One region of the Pseudomonas sp. Tul2A7 genome, then DNA from elsewhere that is predicted to be linked to it. Evidence: predicted binding sites of a transcription regulator. Region 1 holds the regulator's gene; each other region holds the start of a gene.
What was found. The regulator sigma-54, encoded in region 1, starts transcription at its own class of promoters, with help from an activator protein. The targets are predictions, from matches to a motif close to ANTGGCATNNANNTTGCTNT.
Positions count from the first base shown of each region.

Region 2: the regulator sigma-54 is predicted to act here: its motif matches at 1,815-1,834, upstream of ACOYXJ_RS13920 (pilin).
Region 3: the regulator sigma-54 is predicted to act here: its motif matches at 1,935-1,954, upstream of ACOYXJ_RS00340 (circularly permuted type 2 ATP-grasp protein).
Region 4: the regulator sigma-54 is predicted to act here: its motif matches at 1,934-1,953, upstream of glnA (glutamate--ammonia ligase).

Region 1 covers NZ_CP186499.1:1,031,814-1,035,498, reverse strand. The annotation lists gene rapZ (RNase adapter RapZ) at 1-344, opposite strand, end outside; gene ptsN (PTS IIA-like nitrogen regulatory protein PtsN) at 347-811, opposite strand; gene hpf (ribosome hibernation-promoting factor, HPF/YfiA family) at 823-1,131, opposite strand; gene ACOYXJ_RS04880 (RNA polymerase factor sigma-54) at 1,205-2,695, opposite strand; gene lptB (LPS export ABC transporter ATP-binding protein) at 2,883-3,608, opposite strand; gene lptA (lipopolysaccharide transport periplasmic protein LptA) at 3,608-3,685, opposite strand, start outside.
Region 2 covers NZ_CP186499.1:3,075,573-3,079,257, forward strand. The annotation lists gene pilB (type IV-A pilus assembly ATPase PilB) at 1-1,655, opposite strand, end outside; gene ACOYXJ_RS13920 (pilin) at 1,881-2,312, shown strand; gene ACOYXJ_RS13925 (BON domain-containing protein) at 2,610-2,966, shown strand; gene ACOYXJ_RS13930 (DUF2845 domain-containing protein) at 3,237-3,533, opposite strand; gene ACOYXJ_RS13935 (DUF748 domain-containing protein) at 3,533-3,685, opposite strand, start outside.
Region 3 covers NZ_CP186499.1:55,912-59,596, reverse strand. The annotation lists gene speE (polyamine aminopropyltransferase) at 1-503, shown strand, start outside; gene ACOYXJ_RS00350 (hypothetical protein) at 722-955, shown strand; gene ACOYXJ_RS00345 (ribonuclease E inhibitor RraB) at 1,165-1,512, shown strand; gene ACOYXJ_RS00340 (circularly permuted type 2 ATP-grasp protein) at 1,987-3,396, shown strand; gene ACOYXJ_RS00335 (alpha-E domain-containing protein) at 3,409-3,685, shown strand, end outside.
Region 4 covers NZ_CP186499.1:1,698,505-1,702,189, reverse strand. The annotation lists gene ACOYXJ_RS07610 (DUF4124 domain-containing protein) at 1-162, opposite strand, end outside; gene glnA (glutamate--ammonia ligase) at 434-1,840, opposite strand; gene thiI (tRNA uracil 4-sulfurtransferase ThiI) at 2,168-3,622, shown strand.

The DNA.
Region 1 (3,685 bases):
CGGTTGGCGTTGCTCAGCGGGTGGCGACGGCGGGTTTCGGAGAAACGCTTGAGCAGGGTTTCTTCGTCGGCGTCCAGATACAGGACATCGCACTGAATGTGCTTGGCCCGGACATCTTCAAGCAGCTCGGGAAAACGGGTCAGATGACTCGGCAGGTTGCGCGCATCGATCGATACGGCCACCAGCGGTTGCGCCAGCTCAGTGTGAATCAGCGCCCGTTCGGCCAGTTCCGGCAGCAAGCCTGCGGGCAGGTTGTCGATGCAGTAATAGCCGTTGTCCTCAAGGACATCCAGAGCCGTACTTTTACCCGAGCCGGAACGGCCGCTGACGATGATCAAACGCATGATTAATGCCCGTTCTGCTCGCTCAGGACGACCTGATACAAGGCTTCGCTACTCGGTGCGCTACGCAGCTTTTCGCGCACTTCCTTACGATCCAGCATGCTGGCGATCTGACGTAGCAACTCCAGATGCGCATCGGTGGCGGCTTCCGGGACCAGCAAAACAAACAGCAGGTCAACCGGAGCGCCGTCAATGGCGTCGAAATCGATCGGAGCGTCAAGGTGCATCAGCGCGCTGATCGGCGCTTGGCAACCCTTGAGGCGGCAATGGGGGATGGCGATGCCGTTGCCAAAACCGGTGGAACCGAGTTTTTCACGGGCAATCAACGCCTCGAAGACATCTTGCATCTCCAGAGCCGGCACTTCGCGGGCGATCAGGTTGGCAATTTGTTCGAGGGCTTTCTTTTTACTGCCACCCGGCACGTTCACGAGGGAACGGCCGGGGGTCAGGATACTTTCAAGTCGGATCATGGAATGGGGGGTTATCGACCGGTCGCGCCCTGGAGGAGGCTTTGGGTCTTTTCCTTATGCTTTTTGAGTTGGCGATCCAGCTTGTCGGTCAGCAGGTCAATGGCGGCATACATGTCGTCATGCTCGGCATTGGCAACCACTTCTCCGCCGGGAATATGCAAGGTGGCTTCGATTTTCTGCTTCAGCTTTTCGACGCACATCGTGACTTGCACGTTGGTGATCTTGTCGAAATGGCGCTCTAATCGGTCGAGTTTTTCGTTGATGTAGGTGCGCAGAGGTTCGGTCACTTCCAGTTGGTGTCCACTGATGTTGACTTGCATACAGCTTCTCCTTCGTTGCCAGTGCATAAAGCGGCAGGCTGGATAGCCTGCCACTGGAACGCTGTAACGTGGCTTACATCAACCGCTTGCGTTCGCTCGAAGGCGCGATCCCGAGGGATTCGCGGTACTTGGCGACGGTGCGGCGAGCCACCTGAATGCCTTGTGCCTCCAGTAAACCAGCGATCTTGCTGTCACTCAACGGCTTTTTCTGATTTTCCGCGGCAACCAGTTTTTTGATGATCGCGCGAATCGCCGTGGACGAGCATTCGCCGCCTTCAGAGGTGCTGACGTGGCTGGAGAAAAAGTATTTCAGTTCATAAATACCGCGCGGGGTATGCATGAACTTCTGCGTGGTCACCCGGGAAATCGTCGATTCGTGCATGCCCACGGCTTCGGCGATGTCATGCAGCACCAGTGGCTTCATGGCTTCGTCGCCGTACTCCAGAAAACCGCGCTGATGCTCGACGATCTGGGTGGCTACTTTCATCAGGGTTTCGTTGCGGCTCTGCAGGCTCTTGATGAACCAGCGGGCTTCCTGCAACTGATTGCGCATGAACGTGTTGTCGGCGCTGGTGTCGGCGCGACGGACGAAACCGGCGTATTGGGCGTTGACGCGCAGACGCGGCACCGATTCCTGATTCAGTTCGACCAGCCAGCGCTCATTGTCCTTGCGTACGATGACGTCAGGGACGACGTATTCGGCTTCAGTGGACTCGATCTGTGAGCCCGGACGCGGATTGAGGCTTTGCACCAGCTCGATGACCTGGCGCAACTCGTCTTCCTTGAGCTTCATGCGCCGCATCAACTGGCTGTAGTCGCGGCCGCCGAGCAGGTCGATGTAATCGCTGACCAGACGCTTGGCTTCAGCCAGCCAAGGCGTCTTGGCTGGCAGCTGGCGCAATTGCAGCAGCAGGCACTCGCCGAGGTTGCGCGCGCCGATGCCGGCCGGTTCAAACTGCTGGATGCGGTGCAGGACGGCTTCGATTTCGTCCAGTTCGATGTCCAGTTCCGGGTCGAACGCCTCAAGGATCTCTTCGAGGGTTTCGTCCAGGTAGCCCTGATTGTTGATGCAGTCGATCAGGGTCACGGCGATCAGGCGATCGGTGTCGGACATCGGCGCGAGGTTCAGTTGCCACAGCAGGTGGCTTTGCAGGCTCTCGCCAGCGGAGGTGCGGGTGGTGAAGTCCCACTCGTCATCATCGCTGCTGGGCAGGCTGCTGGCGCTGGTCTGGTAAACGTCTTCCCAGGCGGTGTCGACCGGAAGCTCGTTGGGAATGCGCTCGTTCCATTCGCCGTCCTCGAGGTTGTCCACCGTCGGGGCGGTTTCCTGATAGGAGGGTTCCTGGATTTCGGTGGGTTTCTGTTCGGCGTTGTCGGCCATGGGGTCGGAATTGTCGAAGTCGTCGCCTTCTTCCTGGCGTTCGAGCATCGGATTGGATTCCAGAGCCTCCTGGATTTCCTGTTGCAGATCCAGGGTCGACAATTGGAGCAGGCGGATGGCCTGTTGCAGCTGCGGTGTCATCGTCAGCTGCTGGCCCATTCTCAAGACTAGCGATGGTTTCATGGCAGGGGCTTAACACCTTATTCGCCGGCGCTATGCGCCATCCACTACAGGGCGCCGGGGCGCCAAACTTAAGCAAATTATATGCCTGAAACTGAAGTGTTTGCCTAGAGCGCTGTAACAATTAAAGCGTATTAATTCCTGCTTGAATCGATACAGCGCCCTGGCGGCGCACCGGGCACTGTCGCGCTTACAGGCGGAACTCGTGACCCAGATACACTTCCTTGACCAGATCGTTGGCCAGGATGGTTTCTGCATCGCCTTCAGCAATGAGTTGGCCATCGTTGACGATGTAAGCGGTTTCGCAGATGTCCAGCGTCTCACGGACGTTGTGGTCGGTGATCAATACACCGATGCCCTTGGCCTTGAGGTGGTGGATGATCTGCTTGATGTCGCCGACCGAAATCGGATCGACACCGGCAAACGGTTCGTCGAGCAGGATGAATTTCGGTGCCGTTGCCAGCGCGCGAGCGATTTCCACCCGGCGGCGTTCACCACCGGACAGGCTCATGCCGAGGTTGTCGCGGATGTGGCTGATGTGGAATTCCTGCAGCAGGCTTTCCAGCTCCTTGCGGCGACCGGCCTTGTCGAGTTCCTGACGGGTCTCGAGGATGGCCATGATGTTGTCAGCCACCGACAGTTTGCGGAAGATCGACGCTTCTTGCGGCAGATAGCCGATCCCGGCCTTTGCACGGCCGTGCATCGGCTGGTGGCTGACGTCCAGATCATCGATCAGTACGCGGCCCTGATCGGCCTGCACCAGGCCGACGATCATGTAGAAGCACGTGGTCTTGCCGGCACCGTTGGGGCCGAGCAGACCTACGATCTGACCGCTGTCGATCGACAGGCTGACGTCACGCACGACCTGGCGGCTTTTATAGGCCTTGGCCAGGTGCTGAGCTTTCAGAGTTGCCATTACTGGTTTTTCTCTTCGGTTTTCTTCTTCGGCTGGATCACCATGTCGATGCGCGGACGCGATTCGGTGACTTTGCT
Region 2 (3,685 bases), 2.0 Mb from region 1:
TGCATGGCCTTGTGCAACCCAGATGTGCGCAGATCGTCGAAGCCGTCGCGGCGCATTTGGATGTCGATTTCCAGCGAGTTGCCTTCGGCCATGATCAAGCGTTGCAACTCCGGTGTGTTTTTCACCACTTCATAAATCCCCACGCGTCCCTTGTAACCGCCGTTGCAGTGATCGCAACCGACCGGCTCGTAGATCGTGAAATGGCCGATGCGTTCCTCGGGGAAACCTTCCTTGATCAAGGTTTCGCGTGGGATCTCGATGGGCCTCTTGCAGTGGCTGCACAGTTTTCGCGCCAGGCGCTGAGCGATGATCAGGCTGACCGAGGTGGCGATGTTGAAGCCGGGGATGCCCATGTTGTGCAGACGGGTCAGGGTTTCCGCAGCGCTGTTGGTGTGCAGGGTCGAGAGCACCAGGTGGCCGGTCTGCGCAGCCTTGATCGCGATCTCGGCGGTTTCCAGATCGCGGATCTCGCCAACCATGATCACGTCCGGGTCCTGGCGCAGAAACGAGCGCAGCGCTTGGGCAAAATCGAGGCCCTGTTTGGGGTTGACGTTGACCTGGTTGATGCCTTCCATATTGATCTCCACCGGGTCCTCGGCGGTGGAGATATTGATGTCGACGGTATTGAGGATATTCAGGCCGGTGTACAGCGACACGGTTTTCCCCGAGCCGGTGGGGCCAGTGACCAGAATCATGCCTTGGGGCTGCTTGAGCGCGGCCATGTACAGTTCTTTCTGCGCGGGTTCGTAACCAAGCGCGTCGATGCCGATCTGTGCGCTGGACGGATCGAGGATCCGGATCACCACTTTTTCCCCCCACAGCGTCGGCAGGGTGTTGACCCGGAAATCGATCGACTTGCTCTTCGACAGGCGCATCTTGATCCGCCCGTCCTGCGGCTTGCGCCGCTCCGAAATATCGAGACTGGCCATGACTTTCAAACGTGCGGCGATCCGCCCGGCCAGTTGAATCGGCGGTTTGGCCACCTCGCGCAGCATGCCGTCGGTGCGCACTCGTACCCGGTAGTTCTTCTCGTAGGGCTCGAAGTGCAAATCGGAAGAACCGCTTTTGATCGCATCGAGCAACATCTTGTGAACAAAACGCACCACCGGCGCATCGTCGGCGTCGAGTCCGCCAATCGTGTCTTGCTTGCTGTCGTCGATGGATTCGACATCGAGGCCGTCGAGATCGACATCGGCCATGTCTTCCAGGCCACTGGTGTGGGTGTCGAAAAATTTTTCGATGGCATCGGTGAGCTTGTCGTCCTCGACCAGAATGGCTTCGGTGCTCAGCCCCGTACTGAACTGGATGTCGTTGATTGCTTGATGATTGCTCGGGTCGGAAATGCCTACGAATAGCTTGTTACCTCGCCGCCACAGAGGCAGAGCGTGATGCTGACGCACCAGTTTTTCGCTGACCAGGCCTTTGGGCTGGGTTTCCTTGTCGAGGCAATTTAGATCAACGAACGCCATGCCGAAATGCTCGCTGGCGATCTCGGCTACCTGCCAGCTCTTGACCAGTTTGTTCTGCACCAGATAGCTGACCAGCGACAGGCGATTGCGCTGAGCCTGTTGCCAGGCTTGATGGGCACTTTTTTCTGTCAGCAACTCGGCCTGTACCAGTTGCTTGGCCAGACCGCTCAGAGCGATGTCATTCATGGGGATTCCGCACGCTTGCAGTTCATGACTTATAGCCTAGTCAAGTGACAGCGCCAAACACGGCGGGTGCAGGTGACAAAAAGTGTCAGATAGTGCGGTTACGGGCTGTAGGAAATGGCGTTGTAGAGGGTTCGCGCCCAACGGGCGGGGCTTGGAGGCGTTGGCATGGCCTATGCTGCTTCCCTTGCAGATCATGAGATTTCGACTCATGCATGGAGCGTGTCTATGAAAAAACAACAAGGTTTTACTCTGATCGAACTGCTGATCGTGGTGGCGATCATCGGGATTCTGGCGACCATCGCCTTGCCGCAGTATTCCAAGTATCAGGCGCGGTCGAAGGTAACGGCGGGGCTGGCGGAGATCAGTGCGATGAAAGTGCCGTTCGAAGACACCATCAACCAAGGTACCGATCCGACGCTGACACTGGTGGCCGGTAGTGCCACCGTCACAACGTCAAATTGCGCCGTGACCGCATCGGGCACCGCTTCGACCGGGGCCGGCACCATTGTCTGCACAATCAAGAACGCTCCTGGCCCTGTTCTGGACAAAACCATCACCTTGACCCGTTCATCGGGCACCGGTGCTGGCGTCTGGACTTGCGGCACCACTGTGGCGCCGGACTATTCGCCAAAAGGCTGCACCGCCAGCGGTACATAAGTTGAATGTGTGCTGAACAGAATGCCCCGCAGTGCGGGGCATTTTTCATTGCGCAGCCGTTCACAAAAGCTTCAATAATTTCAGCGTCTTAGGAACTTTCCAAAAAACCGTAACTTGCATGTCGATAATTCGAAGGTCATGCAAATTGCATGATTTCGAAAATTTCGGTAATTCATAAGTTGTTGATTTATAAAGAAAATATTGATTTTCAAAAGTTGGCACAGCGTTCGCAACTACCTTGGTAACCCTGCTGACAAGACAACCAGCAGACTTTCCAGAAAAACAGGAGTTACTCGTATGAAGAAGTTCGCTATCACTGCCGCTGCTGCTACCGCGCTGACCCTGACCATGGCTTCCGGTGCATTCGCACAATCCACTCAGGCTACCCAGGCTCCAATGACTCTGGCTGCCGGTGAAGTCACCGAGATGAAACAAGATACTTCCGATACTTGGATCACCACCAAAGTCAAAGCTGACCTGGTTACCGAAAAAGGCATTCCTGGTACTGACATCAAAGTAGAAACCAACAAAGGCGTTGTATCGCTGTCGTCGACTACTGCTGTAACTGAATCGCAGAAAGACGTTGCTGTAGCGATCGCCAAGAAAATCAAAGGCGTCAAAGCGGTCTCCGCTGACGGCCTGAAAGCCGAGTAAGGCATGACTTCTCGCCTGGACCGGGAGAAGACGCGACAGACGGGCCGAGCAATACGTCTGCCGCAACTTTAGAGTTCATGCGAACGGTCACACGGATGTGACCATTACAGGCCCCGCCACTTGTGTCGGGGCCTGTTCTATTTCAGAGACGCAACAAAACAACTGTAGGAGTGAGCCTGCTCGCGATAGCGGTGTATCAGTCGATTGATGTGTCGACTGACCTAACGCCATCGCGAGCAGGCTCACTCCTACAAGGGGGTTGGTGTTGAGTCAGTTACCGCGTTTGCTGTTGATCTGCCGCAGGCGATTGCCTTCAAAGCGCAGGTATTGGTACATGCCGTTGCTCGGACCGTAAGTCCATTCCTCGACCTGAAACTCTTCGCGACGATTGGCGCTGCGCTTGTAGCCGAGCAGATCACGGCTGACCGGCTCACCGCACTTTTGCAGGACTTCGCTGGAACGGTCGCCAAGGCTGATCAACTGACTGCCGCAGCGCAGCGTATCGGACGCCGAGGCGTGATTGGCTGCGAACGTCATTGCGATCAATGCCAGCCACTGCAGTTTCATCATTCGGCATCCAGGTGCATTTGCGTCACCACGCGGCCATCGCTCTCGGCTTCACCGAGATTGGCGTCGATGAAGTACACACGGTCGTCTGCCAGTTGGCCTTTATCGACCAGATAATCCTTGATGCTGCTGGCCCGGTCCTGACCCAACTG
Region 3 (3,685 bases), 980 kb from region 1:
ACCACTCCAGCGGCGCCTACGACGATCCACGCCTGAACCTGGTGATCGACGACGGCATGCGTTTCGTCGCCACCACCACGGAAAAATTCGACGTGATCATCTCCGACTCCACCGACCCGATCGGCCCGGGCGAAGTGCTGTTCTCGGAGAACTTTTACCAGGCGTGCCATCGCTGCCTGAACGAGGGCGGCATCCTCGTGACCCAGAACGGCACGCCGTTCATGCAGATCGACGAAGTGAAAACCACGGCCGGGCGTCTGAACAGCCTGTTCCCGGACTGGCACTTCTATCAAGCCGCAGTGCCGACCTACATCGGTGGCTCGATGACCTTTGCCTGGGGCTCGACCAACCCGGCTTACCGCAAGCTGAGCCGTGAAACCCTGCAACAGCGCTTCATTGGCAGCGGCATCGTCACTCGCTACTACAACCCGGAAATCCACATCGGCGCCTTCGCTTTGCCGCAGTACGTGCTGCAGGCGATCAACAAGCCAAGCAACGATTAAATAATCGCTGCAAAACTTTGTAGGAGTGAGCCTGCTCGCGATTACGGTCTGTCTACCAACATCACCGTTGGATGGGAAATCGACATCGCGACCAGGCTCACTCCTACAGTAGATGTCGTTTTTTCATCTTCGCCCGCTGTAATCCTTTTGAACCAACTTTCGGCGTACCAGTCGATTTAGGTGTAAGCCCACTTGCGGGTTTGATCGAGGAGGCACCGATGCAAAAGTGGAAAGTCACTTTCGTGGACGATCATGGTGAAATTGTCGATGAGGTGTTCGAGCAGGCGGAATGCCCCACTGATGATGAGGCCGCTCGAATGGTCAAGGCGCGACTACTCCCTGTCGCCGCCGAACTGGATCTAAACGATCTGGAAGGGCGCACCGCCGATGCCGGGGTGAAAAGCCTGAAAACCCAGAACAGCATCGAAATCCGCAGCATCACCCCAATCTGAAATTCTTCTTGTCACCTTCAACACCAGGCCTTGGCAGCGGCTCTAACTTGGGGCTACTCTGCAAGCGAGATCAGCGAACGGATCGCTAAGGTCTGGTCTTGTCAGCTACATGCTTGTTCCCGCGTGCAACCACGTTGCCGTCGTACTTTGGCCTAAGGCCCGGGGCGGGAATACGGAAAGTCTATCCATCTATGCGAGGGGGACGATTCATGAGCACAGCCTATCAAGAAGACATCAGCAGCAATGTTCTGCGCCGCATGAAAGAAGGCGGTTTCGATTTTTCCCGATTCCATCCCATCGAGTTCTACGCGATTTTCCCGGACGAGGAGCGGGCGCGCAGGGCGGCAGGCAAATTTCGCGGTGAGTCCATCAATGCCCAGGTCAGCGTGCGTGATGACGGTGCGTGGGCGCTGGAATTGAGCAAAGTGATGTACGCGACCTATGACGATATCGGCGACTTCGAGCAGGGTTTCTCTGCCGTGGTTGAACCTCTGGGCGGCATTATCGAAGGCTGGGGTGTGAAACAGGAGGTGCGCAACCGCCACCGTTTGAACTGATCTCTGGTTTCATTTGTTGAACAACGGCTGACCTTCGGGTTGGCCGTTGTCATTTCCGGCGTAAGCAAAACCCTGAAACAAGAAACCGAGGCAAAAAAAAACCACCGGAGAGGGTGGCTAAAAGGGAAGACCGATAAGGAGAGGAAACCGGTCAGGGTTACAGCGGGGCGGGCTGCGAGGGCAGTCCAGGTCAGTTGAGCTGGCGACTTCGCGGCGCTGTGCGCGGGGAAGTTTTGCAGCGAATGCGCGGATTATCCGCAGGCAGTGCCGGGCAGTGAAATCAACTCTGACTATGCTGGTGATAGGCGATGCAGTGCGTCGCAATGAAGCGGGGGCAATCCGGTTGGGGCATTTGCCGCACAGGAATGGTGCGGTGCCTGCGGCGTGTATTTCCAACCGATTGAAATCAAAGCGTTTATGCCGATGGCACGGGCCTTGCGAAGGCCTGTATGTCCGGGTGACAAGGAGTACGGCATGATCCGCACCTATTTTGATGAGATGTACGATGCCGGCGGCCAGGTTCGCCCGCATTATCGCGAGTTCGCCCGCTGGCTGGCCGACACGCCTGACGAGCTGCTGGCCCAACGGCGACGCGAGGCTGACTTGCTGTTCCATCGCGCCGGGATCACTTTCACGCTCTATGGCGACGAGCAGGGCACCGAGCGCCTGATTCCTTTCGACACCATCCCGCGCAGCATTCCCGCCAGCGAGTGGCGAATCGTCGAGCGCGGCTGCATCCAGCGGGTCAAGGCGCTGAACATGTTTCTCGCTGACCTCTATCATGAGCAGCGCATCATCAAGGCCGGGATCATTCCTGCGGAACAGGTGCTGGCCAACGAGCAATATCAGTTGGCGATGCAAGGCCTCGATCTGCACCGTGATATCTATTCGCACATCTCCGGCGTCGATCTGGTGCGCGATGGCGACGGCACTTATTACGTGCTCGAAGACAACCTGCGCACCCCGAGCGGCGTCAGCTATATGCTCGAAGACCGCAAGATGATGATGCGCCTGTTCCCGGAGCTGTTTGCCGCGCAGCGCATTGCGCCGATCGATCACTACCCGAACCTGCTACTCGACACCCTGAAAAGCTCAAGTCCGATCGACGACCCGAGCGTCGTGGTGCTGACGCCCGGACGCTTCAACAGTGCATTCTTCGAGCACGCGTTTCTCGCCCGGGAAATGGGCGTGGAACTGGTCGAAGGCGCGGATCTGTTCGTGCGTGACGACAAAGTGTTCATGCGCACCACCGACGGCCCGAAAGCGGTGGACGTGATCTACCGCCGCCTCGACGACGCGTTCCTCGACCCGCTGGCGTTCAATCCCGACTCGATGCTCGGTGTGCCGGGGCTGCTGTCGTCCTATCGCTCCGGCAATGTGGTGCTGGCCAACGCCATCGGCACCGGTGTGGCGGATGACAAATCGGTGTATCCGTTTGTTACCGACATGATCCGTTTTTATCTCGACGAAGAACCGATCCTGAAGAACGTGCCGACCTGGCAATGCCGCAACCCGTCTGAACTTTCCCACGTGCTGGCCAATCTTCCAGATCTGGTGGTCAAGGAAACCCAGGGTTCCGGCGGTTACGGGATGTTGGTGGGGCCGGCGTCGACGAAGGCCGAAATTGATGCCTTCCGCGAACGGATCAAGGCCAAGCCGCACGCGTACATCGCGCAACCGACGCTGTCGCTGTCGACCTGCCCGACTTTTGTCGAAAACGGTATCGCACCGCGCCATATCGACTTGCGTCCGTTTGTGCTGTCCGGGCGCGAAACACGGGTGGTGCCCGGCGGTTTGACCCGTGTCGCGCTGCGCGAAGGCTCCCTGGTGGTGAATTCCTCCCAGGGCGGCGGAACCAAGGACACCTGGGTGGTCGAGGATTGAAGGAAGCTTGCCATGTTAAGTAGAACTGCCTCGGATCTGTATTGGATGTCGCGTTACCTGGAGCGGGCGGAAAACCTCGCCCGGATGCTCGACATCAGTTACTCGCTGTCGTTGATGCCGCAGGACGGTCGCGGCGACGGTTTGCACGAATTGGCCATGCCGTTGCTGATCACCGGCACCCTCGACGATTATCTGGAGCGCCATGGCGCGCTGCATGCCGAGCGCCTGTTGCACTTTTTCGCCCTCGATGCGGCCAATCCGGCGAGCATCTACAGCTGCCTCGGCGCGG
Region 4 (3,685 bases), 670 kb from region 1:
CTCGACACGGTTGAGCGGCGGCAACTCCACGGGCTGCGCCTGCACGCCGTCTGGCGAGTGATCGCTGTAGACCGTGTTGCCATTGGCATCGGTGTACTTGTAGATCTGCGCGGCGGCGGGCAGGGCGATCAGCAGCAGTATGTAGATAAAGATGCGACCCATGAAATCGACCGGATTGAAAACGATGGGGTGCAGCATAGGACAGACGCTGCGGTTGGCCCAACTCGGTAAACATCCGGAGATCATTCAGGCGCCACAAATCCCCTGTGGGAGCGAGCCTGCTCGCGAATGCGGTGCGTCATTGGCGGTGATGGCGACTGATACGACGCCTTCGCGAGCAGGGATCTGCGTGACGCCATAAATCGCAGGCAATAGAAAAGGCCTCCCGAAGGAGGCCTCTTTCACTCACGCCGCGTAGCGCAGCGCTACCGGATCAGCAGCTGTAGTACAGCTCATATTCCAGTGGGTGTACGAAGGTACGGACCTTGATTTCTTCTTCGGATTTCAGCGCGATGTAAGCGTCGATGAAGTCGTCGGAGAACACGCCGCCCTTGGTCAGGAACGCACGGCCTTTATCCAGCTCTTCCAGAGCTTCTTTCAGGCTGCCGCAAACTTGCGGGATCTCTTTCGCCTCTTCAGGCGGCAGGTCGTACAGGTTTTTGTCGGCAGCGTCGCCTGGGTGGATCTTGTTCTGGATACCGTCCAGGCCAGCCATCAGCAGTGCTGCGAAAGCCAGGTACGGGTTGGCAGCCGGATCCGGGAACCGCGCTTCGATACGACGGCCACGTGGGCTGTTGACGTAAGGAATACGGATCGACGCGGAACGGTTGCGAGCCGAGTAGGCCAGCATCACTGGCGCTTCGAAACCTGGCACCAGACGCTTGTAGGAGTTGGTGGCCGGGTTGGTGAAGCCGTTCAGTGCCTTACCATGCTTGATGATACCGCCGATGAAGTACAGAGCGGTTTCGGACAGGCCGGCATAGCCTTCGCCAGCGAAGGTGTTCTTGCCATCTTTGGCGATGGACATGTGCACGTGCATACCCGAACCGTTGTCACCGTACAGTGGCTTCGGCATGAAGGTAGCGGTGCGGCCGTAGGCGTCAGCCACGTTGTGGACAACGTATTTCAGCGTCTGAACTTCGTCAGCTTTTTTCACCAGGGTGTTGAACTTGACACCGATTTCGTTCTGACCGGCAGTTGCCACTTCGTGGTGGTGAACTTCAACGGTCTGGCCCATTTCTTCCAGTGCGTTGCACATGGCAGTACGGATTTCGTGATCGTGGTCGAACGGCGGAACCGGGAAGTAACCACCTTTGATACCTGGGCGGTGGCCTTTGTTGCCGCCTTCGATGTCCTGGTCGGACATCCACGAACCTTGTTCGGAGTAGATCTTGAACATCGAACCAGAGATGTCGGACTTGAACTTCACTTCGTCGAAGATGAAGAACTCAGGCTCTGGACCGGCGAATACGGTGTCACCGATACCGGTGGTCTTCAGGTATTCCTCGGCACGGTGAGCGATGGCGCGCGGGTCGCGATCGTAACCTTGCATGGTCGACGGTTCGATGATGTCGCACACCAGGATCAGGGTGGCGTCTTCGGTGAACGGGTCGAGCACGGCAGTTTCGTCGTCCGGCAGCAGGATCATGTCGGAGGCTTCGATGCCTTTCCAGCCAGCGATGGAGGAACCGTCGAACATCTTGCCGACTTCGAAGAAGTCGTCTTCCAGCGCATCGCGAGCCGGCATGGTCACGTGGTGCTGTGTGCCTTTGGTGTCCGTGAAGCGCAGATCAATCCACTTGACGTCATGATCTTTGATGAGTTGAACCGACTTCGACATAGTGTCCTCCGGGTGAATTAGGGCTGGTAGTGGATGCCCTTAATAGTGGTGATGCCGGCGCGAATACTCTGCCAAGGCAACCTGCCTCACAAGGGAGCAAATTGCATGCCAGTGCCCCAGCATGGGTTTTTTGCCCCAAATTCACGCTTATTAAGGTGCGGAGCTTCTTAAAGCAGAAAATATCGCCCTTTAATGTAGCGTCACAATCTGCAAATGACCTGTTTTGGTGCATGCAAAACCTTCTGCACATTAACTGGTTAAACCTTGAGCAATTTCCGCTATAATCCGCGCCCCCCTTTTTCGGCTGGCCGTTCGCGCGCTGTTTTCATGAAACTAATCGTAAAAGTCTTCCCCGAGATCACCATCAAAAGCCGACCTGTCCGGACGAAGTTCATCCGCCAGTTGGCCAAGAACATCCGCACCGTGCTCCGTGACCTGGACCCGGCCGTGGTGGTGAACGGTGTGTGGGACAATCTCGAGCTGGAAACCCGCGTTACCGACCCTAAAGCCTTGAAAGAGATGGGTGAGCGCCTGACCTGCATGCCGGGCATCGCGCACTTCCTGCAGATCGACGAGTACCCGCTGGGCGACTTCGACGACATCACCGAGAAGTGCAAGCAGCACTATGGCGCTGCGCTGGCCGGGAAGATTTTCTCGGTGCGCTGCAAGCGTGCCGGCAAGCATACCTTCAGCTCGATGGACGTCGAAAAATACGTCGGCAGCAAGCTGCGTCGTGAGTGCGGTGCCGCCGGTATCGACCTGAAAGCGCCGGAAATCGAAGTCCGGATCGAAGTTCGCGACAAACGGTTGTTTGTGATCCACAGCCAGCACAACGGCATCGGCGGTTACCCGCTGGGTGCGTTGGAGCAGACGCTGGTATTGATGTCCGGCGGCTTTGACTCGACCGTTGCGGCCTACCAGATCATTCGTCGCGGCCTGATGACGCACTTCTGCTTCTTCAATCTGGGCGGTCGTGCCCACGAATTGGGCGTGATGGAAGTCGCGCATTTCATCTGGAAGAAGTACGGCAGCTCGCAACGCGTGCTATTTGTCAGTGTTCCGTTCGAAGAAGTGTTGGGCGAAATTCTCGGCAAAGTCGATAACAGTCATATGGGCGTCGTATTGAAGCGTATGATGTTGCGCGCGGCTTCCAACATCGCCGACCGTCTGCACATCGAGGCGCTGGTCACCGGCGAGGCGATCTCCCAGGTGTCGAGCCAGACGCTGCCGAACCTGTCGGTGATCGACTGCGTGACCGACAAACTGGTCCTGCGTCCGCTGATCGTGGCGCACAAGCAGGACATCATCGACACGGCCAACGAGATTGGCACCGCCGATTTCGCCCGGCACATGCCGGAGTACTGTGGGGTCATTTCGGTCAATCCGAAGACTGCCGCCAAACGCGGTCGCGTTGAGCACGAAGAGAAAGAGTTCGACATGGCGGTGCTCGAGCGTGCGCTCGAAAACGCCAAACTGGTGCCGATCGATCGGGTGATCGACGAATTGGGCCAGGACGTACAGATTGAAGAAGTCAGCGAAGCACTGGCCGGCCAGATCGTGATCGACATCCGTCACCCGGATGCCGCCGAGGATGAGCCGCTGGAACTCGCTGGCGTAGAAGTACAGACGATGCCGTTCTACGCAGTGAACGCTCGTTTCAAGGAGCTGGATCCGACTCGCCAGTACCTGCTGTATTGCGACAAAGGCGTGATGAGTCGCCTGCATGCTCACCATTTGCTCAGTGAGGGGCATGCCAATGTGCGCGTTTATCGACCGAGCTAAGTGCCCGGGGCTGTTTGCCTGTGGCCTGCGTCACCGGCCCCCCGACACCGCCGTCAAGCTGTA